Regions from separate parts of the Paenibacillus sp. JCM 9796 genome, predicted to be linked through region 4. Evidence: riboswitches for the same ligand, from Rfam matches in the RefSeq annotation. Region 4 holds a riboswitch; each other region holds the start of a gene.

Region 1 (3,632 bases), 240 kb from region 4:
TGTAACGTCATAATCCCATACCGACCGATAGACCTGAACCGTTACTGCCTGGCCTTCAACCGGCATCGCCGGCTCCACCTTAATCGAATCCACCAATGCGGTACTTATGCCTGTATAGTACAAATAAATGTCATCGCCGTTACGCAGGGAGTAGTCAGCCATGCCCAGGTTATTCGTGCGGGCATAATCCCAGGAGCCCTGGCGTTTGACATTGTACCCCCACCAGGTGCTGTAGTCGCTTTTACCGGAAATTCCGTTGATCGTATGAATGAAATGGCCGTCGCTCTCTTGAAAAGGAACCCCCTGCGCATGCAGCACTTGAGCCACAGCCTCATAGGCAGTCCCCACTATGGCGGAGCCTTCGGCGATCGTACCGGCGGGGCCTTCCACATGAACCGTCACGCGAGCTGCGGCAGGCGCTCCGCCCCCTGTGGTCAGGATCGCCTCATACGATCCGCTGTCACCGTTGACAGCCGTATGGAAGGCCGCCAGCGCCACAAGCGATTGCACCGTGGCCCATCCGTCGGAAGAACCGCCGGCCACATGGGCAAATCCGCCGTCGCCTTGCCGGTAACCGAATAAATAGGTAAGCGGGTTGCCGTTCGCCTTCGCGAAGCCTGAACTGCGCGCGTCGAGTCCGGCAGCGGACAACGCGAGAATGACCTGTGCGGTGCTTTCCGCATTTTCCCCATACTCCGAAAATCCGCCGTTCGCTAATTGCTGCGAGGACAGCCATTGAATGCCGCGGTCCATCGCCGGCCGGACACCGGTGTGCGCGGTATGAGCGGCCAGGGCGTTCACAGCAGACGCTGTAATGTCGATGCTGCTCGGCCCTCCGGCCCCAAGCGGCCATCCGCCGTCCGCATTTTGCTGCGCGAGCAGCCATGCCACGATTTTATCGGGATTCCACTTCGCGGTTAACGGAATGTGATAAGCATCGCCGCTCAAGGCCAGCAGCGCATAAATCGCGCCGTTCGTTCCCTGGGCAGTCAGCACATCGCTGTTATAAATGCCCTCAATAAGGTTGTACGAACTCGACCCGGCCGCGATCTGCTCGGGGTTTCCTCCGGCCGACTTTACGCCTAACGCAATCCGGGCATAGTCCGTTACCTTGCTGTAACGTCCGCCGTTCTGCTGAAGCTGCTCGCGGACGGATGATAAATATGAGGCCGGCACCTGCTTCCCGGCTGCAGCCAGCGCATAAGCATCCCAATCGGAAAGCGCGCCTCCATTCGCATCCAGGATGTAGCCGGCCGCATCGTCTATAGCCTGAGGAACCGTGACAAGCCCTCTCCCCGCTCCATCCGCATACGCAGGCGCCAGCCCGCCAAGCATGGATATGAGCAAGCACCAGCTTAGCAGGACCATGCTTATCTTGTTGATCCATCTGTTACTCTTCATCTGTTGTCCTATTCCCCTCTCTTGAAACTGACCTTCCTTAAACTAAAAAAGCACCCCTTCTCTATGAAGGGATGCCGATACGCATGAACCTGCAGGCAATATTACGTTCCTGACGGATTGCCGTTCCCCCTTCTCCTAATTTCGCGTAGGCGACGGTGTTCTCGGGTTAGACAGATATCCTGACTTGCGGATCGAAGCCGGACTTCCGTCATCCCAACCGCCCCCCCTAAACCAACTGAAGGACAGTGACATCATGGAAGCCGCTCCCCGCTTACAGTGGCGCGACCGTGCCGGATTCTCACCGGACTTCCCTGTTCGCCGAACGCCGGCATGGCTAGCCTCCCGTTCGACATCTACCCGAGCAAATGATTCAATTATGTACAAAGAATAACACGATCCCCAAGCATCGTCCAACTATTTCTTGCGGGCCAACCGCCCGCGGTCCTGACGCGGGGCCTCATCCCGCCGTACGCTTCGATCCACTCGCTTACAGCGGGCGGCTTCAGGATTCCATCACAAACCGGCCGGTAATTTTCTGCAGATTTCCGGAAATGCTTTTGAGCAAATCCGCTTGCTGCGCAATAAGCTCGGTAGCCAAGTGATGCCGTTCTCCGCTGCTCGCCATCGCTTGGGCGGACGCAGTGAACTGTTGAGAAATATCCCGAATCGCCTGCATGCTGCTTTCCATCGAATGAAGCCCAAGCTGAATTTCACGCATCTCCGCAGAATGCGCGGACGCTTGCTCCGCAGTCAGGCGGCACTTGTCGGCCACAAGGCGAATCATATCGCTCAATTGGCCAATCCTTCGGATTCCCCGTTCTACGGCAAGCCGTTCCGCTTTCACCGCATCCGCGGCTTCTTTCGATTTCAGCGCCATATTGTGCGTCAGCCCGATCGCGCGTTCCGCTACCTCATTGGATGTAACGGCAAGCTTCCTCACTTCGCCGGCAACGACCCCGAATCCTCTGCCTTCTTCGCCGGCCCTCGCAGCCTCAATCGCGGCGTTCAGCGCGAGCAGGTTCGTCTGTTCGGCAATTTCACGCATGTACAAGATGAACTCTCTCATTTCTTGCAATTGCCGCTCCAGCTCTTCCATCGAGCTCACGCTCCGCTTGCTCGTTTCCTGCAGGTCATTCATGTCATTGCGCAATTCCAGCGTCTTCTCCAGCCCGGCATGCGACGATGTCCGGGCCTCCTCGGATATCTTGCCCGAAAGCTCCATGTCTTGACCGGCCCGGCTGACTCTGTCGTGAATCTGCTGCATCCGGCTGCCGTTAAGTTCGATGAGCTGCAGCTGGTCATTCGCTCCCGCGCTCACTTCCTGCATGCTCGCTACCAGCTGCTCAGCCGAAGACAGCAGCTGCCGAATTTCGTCGGCCTGCTCGGACCCGATCTTATTCACGGTGGAGGAAGCCTCCTTCATGTCGGACAAGATCGCTCTCATCCCTATCACAATTTTGTTGATCTCAAACGAAACTTGTCCGAGCTCATTGCGCCTGGAGCCTGCCGAAGCGGGCATCAGCTTGCCGGAAGAAATGGCTTTCATGCGGCCCATCCAGCTCTTCAAGCTTTGAAGTACCGTTCGATGAAAATACAAGCCCGTCCCGGCGAACGCCGCCAGCACAAGAAGGCCCGCCCCGGCGCGTTCCCCCCACGAATCGGCCAGCCCGAGGCCGCCTAAAGCGATCAGCAAGGGAATACTGTAAACGGTGTACCAGGTTGCCTGAAAAGATAAGGATTGCACGATCACACCCAGCCGCAAATTATAAGGCGAAGCTCCCGCCCCCGGAATGTTCACAGGAGTCGAAACATCCAATATAACCTCACCGGTGTTACGGTGATAAATTTGAGCTAACGGCTTGTCCGTTTGCGCAGCCGCCAAGCCAACGACATCGTTGAAGACCGTCCCCTCGCGCAGCCGGTTTGTGTGCAGAACGGATAGTCCGTGATGCTCGACAACCAGGAAGTATTCATCATTTTGAAGCAACTGGTCCAATAATACCCGAATATCCTCTGACCGTTCAGACCATGCGTGTCCTTCCAAGAGCTTGCCGATCTCTACAGCGGCGGATTGCACTTTGGCTATTGCGCGGTTTTCCAGTTGTTTAGGTATGTTCATGTCGAAAGCCCCCTTAGAATTAATGTAAGCGCTTTAATAAAACTTTACATGGATTTGATCTCTCTGTGATAGCTCTGTGCGTGAAGTGTTAAATTAAAAGCATGAAATGTTA
Region 2 (3,632 bases), 2.0 Mb from region 4:
CCGATCCGAAAGCTGGTCATTCCTAATGAAGGGGAGTTATCCGAATATGGGCGCTGGGATGCCTCCGATGAGGATACCAATTACGTAGTGCCGGGCTGCCAGCACAAATATCGGACTACGGCTCTCTTGCTGGTTTCTGAAGTATGCGGTGCATACTGCCGATATTGTTTCCGGAAGCGACTCTTTCGCAATGACGTTCATGAAGCGACGAAAGATATGGATCCCGGTCTAGCCTACATTGCGAGTCATCCGGAAATTAACAACGTGCTGCTTACCGGAGGAGATAGCTTGATTCTGGCAACAGCCAAATTGGAAAGTATCCTGAGCCGGTTAAGAGAAATCGACCATGTTAAAATTATACGGCTCGGTTCGAAAATACCTGTTTTTAATCCGATGCGGATTTATGAAGACGAACGATTGCTGGAAGTCATCCGCCGTCATTCAAACGTAAACCAGCGGATTTATGTGATGGCGCATATCAATCATCCTCGCGAGATTACCGCCGAAGCCAAGAAAGGCTTTGAAGCTCTTCATCAAGCCGGCGCTATTGTTGTCAATCAGACGCCTATTCTTAGAGGGATCAACGATAACCCCGAACGATTGGCAGAGCTGCTGGATAAGCTGTCATGGGCCGGCGTAACCCCCTATTATTTCTTCGTCAATCGTCCGGTGGCCGGCAATCGCGAGTTCGTTCTGCCGCTGCAGCAAGTGTACCGAATCGTGGAAGAAGCCAAGGCGCGCACTTCAGGCTTAGGTAAAAGGGTGCGTCTATCCATGAGTCACACCTCCGGCAAAATCGAAATTCTGGCTATTGATAACGGAAAGGCCTATCTGAAATATCACCAGTCGCGGGATAACGAATACGGCAAGTTCATGGTGTTGGATTGCCCTGAAGATGCGGCATGGTTCGATGATCTGCCAGGTAGCGATCAATATTGGCAGAAGCCCCAAAAGAAAACCGATGAAGTTATTTCGGTGAATGAGCTCCCTGATCTGCCGCGAGCGCATGCTAGATGAACAACCACATAAGTCATGTAATAAAGCATCGCTGTGCTATATTCTAACTTGATATAAACAGGATAATAGGATAAGATCTTAATTAATTACAACTGAAAACCTGTGGGAACAAGGTGCTCTAGCCATAGCTAAAGCTTAATAGGGAAGTCCGGTGCAAAGCCGACGCGGTCCCGCCACTGTAACGGAGGAGTCTCAGCTATACTGCCACTGATCTTGATAAACGTGGATCGGGAAGGCCGCTGCTTGTTCGCATGCAATCATAGGCATCTTTTCCTTCTTTTTGTTGAGGTGAAGACGTCTTTTTTGCATGGTTTTTCATTTGGATCATCCTATGTGGAGTGAATCCGGCTTCACTACATCCTATTTTAGAAGAGGAGATGTGCAAAATGACGGCAGTACTGGCTAAAGGACCATTCCGGGCAGATCATGTAGGTAGTTTTTTAAGACCGGAGCGACTTAAACAAGCGCGTTTACAAAAGCAAAATGGGGAAATTACAGCAGAGCAATTGCGTATCATTGAAGATGAAGAAATCGTCCGGCTTGTTGACATGCAAAAAAAATCGGGCTTGGCCGCTGTGACGGACGGTGAGTTTCGACGCGCTTGGTGGCATATCGATTTTCTATCGCAGCTTGTTGGTGTTGAGCTCTATGAAACGGAGCAAGGGATTCAATTTCAGGGTGTTCAAACCAAAGCTCACGGAGTGAAAGTAACAGGTAAAGTAGATTTCCATAACCATCCTATGATCGAGGATTATAAATTCCTTCATCAAATTGCAGGCAATCATGTTGCTAAATTTACAATTCCTAGTCCGAACATGTTATTTTTTAGAGGGCATATTGAAGAAGACGTTTTATCCGAATCATGATGAATTTTTTAATGATTTGATCGCAGCTTATCAAAAAGCGATTCAGGCTTTCTACGATGCCGGTTGCCGCTATTTACAATTGGATGATACCTCGTGGTCCGTATTTTTCTCCGAGAAAGGTCAGGAACAAATTGCGGCAAGAGGCTTTTCTGCGGAACAATTAGCACAGCTGTTCACCAGGGCTATTAACGAATCGATAGCCAATAAGCCGGAAGATATGAAGATTACGATGCACATATGCAGGGGCAATTTTAAATCTACTTATGTGGCCAGTGGCGGGTATGATCGCGTATCCGAATTTATTTTTGGCAAACTCAAGGTAGACGGACTGTTTTTAGAATTTGATGATGAGCGATCCGGCGGATTTGAACCTTTACGTCATGTAAATAGAAAGGATATCCAACTTGTATTAGGATTAATCACGTCCAAATTCGGTGAACTGGAAAATCCGGAGCGTATCAAAGCAAGAATTCATGAAGCTGCCCAGTATGTAAGCTTGGATCAGCTCTGCTTAAGCCCCCAATGCGGTTTTGCTTCAACGGAAGAAGGCAATCTTCTCACGGAAGAGGAGCAGTGGGACAAAATACGTCTTGTCGTTAATATTGCACAAGACGTTTGGAATTAATACGGGAATGGTGTGACAAAACCTTGAGAAATCAAGGTTTTTTATTTTTTTCCAAATAATAGTCCGGTTGAGGAGTCAACCGTCAATCATAATTTTTATCTCTTTAACGAAAAATAAATAACAATAATTTTAAATTAAGGAGTCCGATAATGCGATGTTGAAAATTTTGCTTTCTTTGGCTTACTTGATCATCGTTATTTCTTTGATCGCTTCCATTGTATTGATCCGGAGGCAGCGAACCAAAGAAATGGATAAAGGAGTGAATCCCACTTCAGTCAAGCATTACTTCATCGCTAACCCCATGATGATAGCTTATGTGCTGTTTCCGATTGTTCTTGCGATCGGAGCCGCTATTTGGATGTATTATTTTTATTAACGCGGAGGACTAACATGGAGAGAAATAAGTATTATGTATCGGTTCAATCCAGGTCGATCATGTCTAATCAAGGCGATGCCGCCTATGAATTAGAAATCGAGGCAACCGACGAAGAAATTAAGCAGCTTCAGGAGTTGTTTGAAGTCGAGGAAGATTTCGAGATAGACACTTTTTGGAGAGCGCATGCGGCAGGCATTCCTTATCATTACGACCAGGCCAACGTCGGATACGATATGGCCTTACAAGAAATCTATCGAAAAATTCACGCTCTAGGGACGAAGGAAACGAAAGATCAAATTGAAAAAATGCAAATTTTGAATCAATCTTTAACCGGAAAGAGGGACTAGGGTCCCTCTTTTTTAGTCAGGAAAGCGTTAAAAACAAGCAGTAGACTCTATTCCGGAATATCCGGAAAAAGGTCTATTTTTTTTGCACATATGATTTTACAAACGATTTCAATGTAATAAAAAATGACACAATATTTATAATTAATCGTTTTTTGTTAAAAAGACACAATAAAAATCCCCATTAATTGTTGAATGATGATAATGAAATCAGGTTTTTTACGTCATATAATATAACAATAAGGGACGGGGATCATACATTAACAACCTTTTCCCAAACATTTGTTAAGTTATATATCATCGTTTAAGCAGGGAGAAAGGGATGTGATTTTATGCAAGTGGAAGCGAACCCGTACAACTGGCCGTTTGACGGGAAGATTGTGCCGGAGAAAACGGCGCTTGTC
Region 3 (3,632 bases), 2.0 Mb from region 4:
CACCGTATGTATAGCTTGAAGCTGCATGCCGCTCACCTGCTGTTTGCTGAACGCCGCAGGGATGGCCGCCATATCGACCGTTCCGGCTTTGGCGGCGGCGAAAGCCGCATCCTCGGCAAGAAACAGGAATGTGATTTTCTTGAAGTAGGGCTTCGTCCCGTAATATTCGGGATTCGGCTCGACGATCAGCTGCTGCCCTTGATCCCATTGCACCAGCTTATAAGGGCCGGAGCCGACCGGTTTTTTGGCATAATCGCTGCCGTGCGCATGCTTCGGAACGATACCTGTGCTCACAAGCATCTGGGCGAAGGTCGATTGCGGTTCCTTCAATGAAAACTTGACCGTATGCTCGTCCGCCGCCGCCACATCCTTGACATTGCTTAAATCGATGGCAGAGCCGCTTGCGGCTGCGGTTTGGAACGTATACTGAACGTCGGCGGCCGTTAACGGATGCCCGTCGGAAAATTTGACATCCTTCCGCAGCTTCACCGTCCAGTCCAGACCGTCCCCGCTGACCTCATAGCCCGTTGCAAGATCGTTGACGATATTCAAGCTGCTGTCGCGCTTGAGCAGCGTGCTTTGAAACAATGGAGATCCGTAGCGCCCCCATCCCGTTGTCGGATCGAAGCCTCCCTCCGGCTCGCCGCCTATCGCAAGAACAAGCTCCTCCTTCGGGGCGGCCGCCTGCTCGGTCTTGGCCCGGGTGCAGCCGCTGATGCAAAGCGCTGCCACTAACAGCATCATTAGCGTCCATCGTAAACACATTTTCAAACTCAAACACTCCTTCGAATTAAGTTGTTAACGTGTGCAGTAGCACGATTCAGGTGTATAGTAGCACTTGCATAGCGTAGCACATGAAACCAATTTCTGTCACTACAATTGTGCTATTATTTTTAAACTTTGTGTTACAACAACCGCTGCTCTGCCTCTTCTCCGCTTGTTCGTAAAAAAGGTTTGAATAAACCTAAGAAATATTGTACTATTACTCGGTATTCGATAATTGAATCATGTGGAAATAGGTGCTCCGGACCGGTCGTTATGCCGGGCGGAGCTTAAAAGGGAAGTTCGGTGAAATGCCGACGCGGTCCCGCCACTGTAACAGAGGAGTCGAACGTCACCCGGCGCCACTAATCCTTCGGATTGGGAAGGCCGACGTAAGACGATGATTCTGGAGCCAGGAGACCTGCCTATTTTGACAGCACTGCTTTTACCTACGGGAGATAGGGAGGTGTTAAAGATGGCAGCCGCCGTACAAACAATCGGGAGGCATCTTTACCCTTGACTTTTACTGGGTAAAGATGCCTTTTTTGCATGGGAAAGCACCGCTTATGAAAACAAATGAACTGGAGGAATACCTATGAACCGAGCATTAAGCAGCAACCTGGGATATCCGCGAATCGGCGGCGGGCGCGAATGGAAAAAAGCGCTTGAGGCCTACTGGGCCGGAAAGCTGCAGGAGACGGAGCTGGTCAGCCGCATGGAAGAAATACGGCTCAACCATCTTCGCACCCAGCAGGCGAGCGGCATCGACTTGATCCCTGTCAACGATTTCACCTTCTACGACCACATGCTGGATACGGCAGCGATGTTCGGGCTCGTGCCCGGCCGCTTCGGTTACGAAGGCGGCGAAGTGCCGCTGAGCGCCTATTTCGCGATGGCCCGCGGCAGCGAGGGCGCCCCGGCCTGCGAGATGACCAAATGGTTTAACACCAACTACCACTACATTGTGCCGGAGCTGAACGGCGCCGAGCCGCAGCTGACCGTGAACAAACCGCTCCTGGCCTACCGGGAAGCCAAACTCCGTCTCGGCATTGAAGGCAAGCCCGTCCTGATCGGGCCATACACGTTCCTGAAGCTGTCCAAGGGCTACAAGACCGAGCACTTCGATAAGCTGCTGGAGCGGTTCGTGCCTTTGTATGCCCGCATATTGAGCGAGCTTGAGCAGGAAGGCGCGCAATGGGTGCAGATCGATGAGCCGATTCTTGCGACCTCATTAACGGAAGCCGATATGGAGCGGGTCGCATTCGTTTACAAGAAGCTGCACGAAGCGGCCCCACGTCTTAAGCTGATGCTGCAAACGTACTTCGACGCCGTCGATCTGTATGAACACATCGCTGCGCTGCCGGTGCAAGGCATTGGCCTCGACTTCGCTCACGGGCTGGACAAAAACAGCGAGCATTTGCTGCAATATGGATTTCCTGCAGATAAGACGCTTGGCGTCGGCTTGATCGACGGACGAGGCATTTGGCGTTCCGATCTGGACGCGCGGCTCCGGCTGCTCCACACGTTGTCCCCGATCGTCCCGTATGAGAGAATGATGATCCAGCCAAGCTGCAGCCTGCTTCATGTTCCGGTCACGGCCGCACATGAAACGAAGCTGGAGCCTACGCTGCGGAACGCACTTGCGTTCGCAAACGAGAAGCTCGAGGAGCTCGTACTATTGACCCGAGCCGTGAACGAAGGTCCCGCGGCAATCGCAGCCGAGCTGGAACAAAGCCGTCAAGCGGTTCAGGAGCTCAACGCCTCCCCTTCCCGAAACAACGAACGGGTGCAGTCCGAAACGAGCCGGATCGCCCTCCAGCCGTCCGAGCGAAGCCGGCCCTTTGCGGAGCGGCGTGCCGTTCAGCAGAGCAAGTGGAACTTGCCGTTCCTGCCCACGACTACGATCGGCAGCTTCTCGCAGACGCTCGAAGTGAGACAGGCCCGGAAACATTGGAGAAGCGGCGAATGGAGCCAGGAGCAGTATGAAGCCTTTATCCGGGAACAAATTCGGACCTGGATCGCTTTGCAGGAGGAATTGGATCTGGATGTGCTCGTTCACGGTGAATTTGAACGGACGGATATGGTGGAATTTTTCGGCGAGAAACTGGACGGTTTTGCGTTCACGTCGAACGGCTGGGTACAGTCCTATGGCTCCCGCTGCGTGAAGCCGCCTGTCATATACGGCGACGTGGAATTCACAAAGCCGATGACGGTCGATGAAACCGTCTATGCGCAGAGCTTGACCGCTAAACCGGTCAAAGGCATGCTGACGGGCCCGATTACCATTCTGAACTGGTCCTTCGTCCGGGACGATATCCCGCGGGAGACGGTGGCCTATCAGATCGCTTTGGCGCTTCGCCGCGAAGTGGAAGCGCTCGAACGCGCCGGTGTGGAAATGATCCAGATGGACGAGCCTGCACTTCGCGAGGGGCTGCCGCTGAAGCGGGAAGATTGGCAGAAGTATCTGGAGTGGTCGGTGCTTGCCTTCCGGCTGGCTACATCGACGGTCAAGGATACGACGCAAATCCATACGCATATGTGCTACTGCGAGTTTCACGATATTATCGATTCGATCCGTGCCCTGGATGCGGACGTCATCTCCATCGAGACGTCCCGCAGCCACGGCGAATTGATGCACAGCTTCGAGGAGCACACCTACGATCACGGCATCGGTCTTGGCGTGTACGACATTCACAGTCCGAGAGTGCCTTCCGTGGATGAGATGGTGCGAATGATCGACCGCGCGCTTGCCGTGCTGGACCCCGAATTGTTCTGGATCAATCCGGACTGCGGACTCAAGACGAGAGGCGTTGACGAAACGATCGCAGCCCTCCGGAATATGGTCGCTGCCGCCAAACAGTACCGGGAAC
Region 4 (3,632 bases):
GCCGACCGGCGCCAGCAGCAGCCCAGCCGCCTCCAGCCGCGATACCGCCTGCTGCGGCTCCGAAGTCACGAGCCTCACAAGCCATTGATGATGCGGCGTATATTCAATCGAACCGTCTTCGCCCACGATGTCGGCCAGCAGCGTCAGTTGGGCGGCCGTCAATCTCTTCTCCGCGAGCCCGGGGCTGACGGCGAACTCGAGAATCTCCCGCCGCCGGAACGGATCGCTTTCGCGCTGCCAGGACGGTGTCTCGGCCGGCGCTCCGGCGTTCGCCGCACCGCGCTGCGTCTCCACGAGCCGCAGCGCCTCGAGCGCCAACGCTAGCGGCGACGCGGCAGCGTCCCCCGCTGCGCCCTCCGCTTCCTTCGCAGCCGTCGCCTCTGCGGCAGCCGCTTCGCTCTTCGCCGCTCCCGCTGCCGGCTCTCGCTCCGCCGTCGCAACAGCGCCTTCCCGCGCTTCGAGCGACCACGGCTCCGCCTCGGCGCGCAGCCGCTCATGCGGCTTCAACGGCTGCACGTCCGCGCCGAGCGTATACTTGCGCTGGTAGCCGCGCGGCGTAATCATCAGACCGTCGTAGACGACCGTCGCCGAGTTGCCGATAATAACCGTCGTCAGCATGCCGATGTCGTGCTCCAGCATGCGTTCGAGCGTCGTGATGGCAATCTCTTCCCGGTCCCGGTAGGCGCTTTTGACAATACCAACCGGCGTTTGCGGCGACCGGTAACGCAGCAGCACGCTGCGCGTCTCGACGATTTGCCGGGTGCGCCGGCCGCTTCGCGGGTTATATAACGCGATGACGAAGTCGGCCGCCGCCGCCGCTTCGACCCGCCTAATAATGAGGTCCCAGGGCGTCAAATGGTCGCTCAGGCTGATCGTGCAGGCATCGTGCATGATCGGCGCGCCAAGCAGCGAACCCGTCGAGTTGATCGCCGAGATGCCCGGAATCACCTCCACGTTGACACCGGTGTCCCGACGCCAGCCTTGCTCCATCAATACTTCGTAGACGAGGCCGGCCATCCCGTACACCCCCGCGTCCCCGCTCGAGATAACCGCGACTTTCCGGCCGGCCTGCGCCTGCCGAACCGCCTCCTGCGCCCGGCTGACCTCCTCGGTCATCCCGGTACGTACGATATGCTGCCCGCTCAGTAAACCGCGGATCAAATCCACGTATGTGTTGTAGCCGATGATGACCTCGCTCTCCATGATCGCTTCTTTCGCCGCTTGCGTCATATGCTCGAAGCTGCCGGGGCCAAATCCGATAACCGATAGCTTGCCTTTCATCGTTTCGTCCTCCCTTCCAGTCGCTGAACGATAATAGCGGAACCATCAAACAAACCAACCCACGCAAAAAAAGCATCCTTCCTCTCGGAAAGATGCTTGACGATAAAGTGAACCGGCTGCTGCCGGGGTAAATTCCCGCGCGTTTGCCGAATATGACGGCAAGCGCTTGGCTCTAACCCGCAGTACGCCTGAACCCATTCCCGTACACCCCCCTATCCGCGTAGGCTTTCTGGTGACTTTGCCGCTCTCGTCGCGTTCGATCGTGACAAGGCAGCGGAAAACAGGCAGGTCTCCTGACTTGCGTCTCATCGCTTTTTCACGCGCCTTCCCATCGACGAATCGACAGTGGCCTGGGTCGGAAAAAGCTCCTCGCTTACAGTGGCGGGACCGTGCCGGACTTACACCGGCTTCCCTATTAAGCCGATACGCGCAATGGCGGCATATCGGCACCTGTTCTCTGAACTCAATATAAAATTAGGTACGTATTCACGCATTTCTTTGATAATCAACTCCCATGATAGCACGATTATTTCAAGACTGTCCAACTCTTTGTCGGAAAGGGAGCTTGATGCGGGAGGTTGAGATGACACGCGTCAGGAGTGCTTGCCGCTTTTGTCGCCGCGCTGGGCGCCCGGCCTGATGCCTATGCCCCGTGGTCACGCAAGTCTTCGGCCAGCTGCGGTTATGGCTTTTCATCAGAGCCGGGATCGGATATGCTGAAATAAAGGCAAAACCGCCGCTGAAAGGAGCCTCTTGTCAAATGAATCACGAGTTATTGATCGCCCTGGCGTTGAAGAAACCCGGAACCAGTCTGCGTTACCCGTTCGAGCCCGATCTTCCGGTGCTTTATGTCGGCAGCAAAATGTTCGCCTTATTAGGCCATCAATCCGGCGTCCCGAGCGTCAATCTGAAGGCCGATCCGGACACAATCTGGCTGATGCGCCAGACGTATCCAGACACCGTGCTGCCGGGATATCATATGAACAAAAGGCATTGGAATACCGTCATCTTGAACGGAAAGCTGGCGGATGAGGAGCTTGAGAACATGCTTGAAGAGTCGTATCAGCTTGTCAGACGGAACTTGTCAAAAGCGGAGAAGGAAGCGATCTGGGGCCCCGGGCAGCGAAAGAGCTGAACCTCTTAACGTTACTCCCCGCGATGTGTATCCCGTGCCGTGAATGCGGCGATCGCGCCGAGCAAGATCAGCATGGAGGCCGCCCACAGGACGCCGCCAATGCCGAGCCACAGCGAGTTTCCTTCCGAAGCCATCGAAGGGTGCGTCGGCCTCGTGCCGATCGCCTTCAGACAGCAGGCCACCGCTGCGCTGAACACCACGAAATGCGCGATCACCCACCCGAAGGCGCTGCGGTATACTTCTTTTCGCCCTTTTATCCAAAGCAAAATGACAAAAACAAACGAAATGCCCATGACGATGCCGAAACCGCCGACGAGCAGCGCCATCGTTTCCTGTTCCATCGGTAACAAGGCTGTTCCCCTCCCCCTGGTACGTTTTTCATAGGGATTCCCCCGTTCCTCGTGGACGGCCCGGGATAGATACATGTTTCTTCCCGCCGCAAGCCCTTCCCTCTACGAACGATTCGGAATGACAACGACGGAATTAAAGTAACGCAGAAAGTCGCACATCATTTTAAACTTCACCATGTAATCCTCGAAGCTTCCCTGCATGCCTTCGGCCAACTGATGAAGCTGCCAGGCGTTGCGGTACAGAAATTCGAGCACTTGCTCCTCGGTTTTAGGCTTATGCAGGTCCGTGCCGTGAAGAATTTCGAATTCCAGCAGTATCCTGCCTCTGTAATAAGGATGCACGTTCACCACGTTGCCGGGGTTCGGATTCGGTTCGATGTAGGCCAGACCTGTTTGTTCGAAAGGCAGCATCAGCAGGTTCGTAACCCGGTCTTCCAGCTGTACGGTATAAGCCAGTCCGTGATGAAGCGAGATCATAAACGGATAATTGTCAAACTCTTTCTTTTTGAGACGTTCATAAAAGAACTCTAAAAATGACGGCATGGTTCCACCCTTTTTCGCAATCTCTCTCAACTTGAATTTTCGTAAGCGCTCTTCTTTCAGCTTCCGCCGATTCGAACATCTTCCGATGAAAATATTACTATAAGTTTACACGATCTACCACTCGCGTAGTGAAAAGCCCGCAAAAAAAAAGACGCCAGGCAAATTCCCCCAGCGTCTGGCGTCTTATTCAAGCGTCACATTTCGGCCTGCCACGCCCTTCGACGTGCTCCTATCCTTGAAGCGCTCTGCGGTAAACATGACGAATATCGTCTAAAGTTAAGGCTTTGGGACTCCTCTGCAGCAAGCGTGTTTGCTTGGCTCCG

The links. Region 4 has a riboswitch for cobalamin ahead of cobJ (precorrin-3B C(17)-methyltransferase). Riboswitches for the same ligand answer to the same signal wherever they lie in the genome.
Region 1: it holds a riboswitch for cobalamin, as region 4 does, so the genes downstream of both, ACZ439_RS08840 (S-layer homology domain-containing protein) here and cobJ (precorrin-3B C(17)-methyltransferase) in region 4, are expected to answer to the same signal.
Region 2: it holds a riboswitch for cobalamin, as region 4 does, so the genes downstream of both, ACZ439_RS25410 (5-methyltetrahydropteroyltriglutamate--homocysteine S-methyltransferase) here and cobJ (precorrin-3B C(17)-methyltransferase) in region 4, are expected to answer to the same signal.
Region 3: it holds a riboswitch for cobalamin, as region 4 does, so the genes downstream of both, metE (5-methyltetrahydropteroyltriglutamate--homocysteine S-methyltransferase) here and cobJ (precorrin-3B C(17)-methyltransferase) in region 4, are expected to answer to the same signal.

What each region holds. Positions count from the first base shown of each region.
Region 1 is NZ_AP043723.1:1,824,641-1,828,272, forward strand. It holds gene ACZ439_RS08840 (S-layer homology domain-containing protein) at 1-1,401, opposite strand, end outside; cobalamin riboswitch at 1,554-1,773, opposite strand; gene ACZ439_RS08845 (methyl-accepting chemotaxis protein) at 1,904-3,520, opposite strand.
Region 2 is NZ_AP043723.1:5,278,605-5,282,236, forward strand. It holds gene ACZ439_RS25405 (KamA family radical SAM protein) at 1-1,017, shown strand, start outside; cobalamin riboswitch at 1,112-1,308, shown strand; partial or broken gene ACZ439_RS25410 (5-methyltetrahydropteroyltriglutamate--homocysteine S-methyltransferase) at 1,404-2,508, shown strand; gene ACZ439_RS25415 (hypothetical protein) at 2,663-2,884, shown strand; gene ACZ439_RS25420 (hypothetical protein) at 2,899-3,231, shown strand; gene biuH (biuret amidohydrolase) at 3,561-3,632, shown strand, end outside.
Region 3 is NZ_AP043723.1:5,247,608-5,251,239, reverse strand. It holds gene ACZ439_RS25290 (ABC transporter substrate-binding protein) at 1-765, opposite strand, end outside; cobalamin riboswitch at 1,001-1,205, shown strand; gene metE (5-methyltetrahydropteroyltriglutamate--homocysteine S-methyltransferase) at 1,358-3,632, shown strand, end outside.
Region 4 is NZ_AP043723.1:1,580,362-1,583,993, forward strand. It holds gene cobJ (precorrin-3B C(17)-methyltransferase) at 1-1,281, opposite strand, end outside; cobalamin riboswitch at 1,548-1,750, opposite strand; gene ACZ439_RS07720 (MmcQ/YjbR family DNA-binding protein) at 2,042-2,416, shown strand; gene ACZ439_RS07725 (hypothetical protein) at 2,428-2,766, opposite strand; gene ACZ439_RS07730 (hypothetical protein) at 2,869-3,309, opposite strand; gene ACZ439_RS07735 (iron-containing alcohol dehydrogenase) at 3,539-3,632, opposite strand, start outside.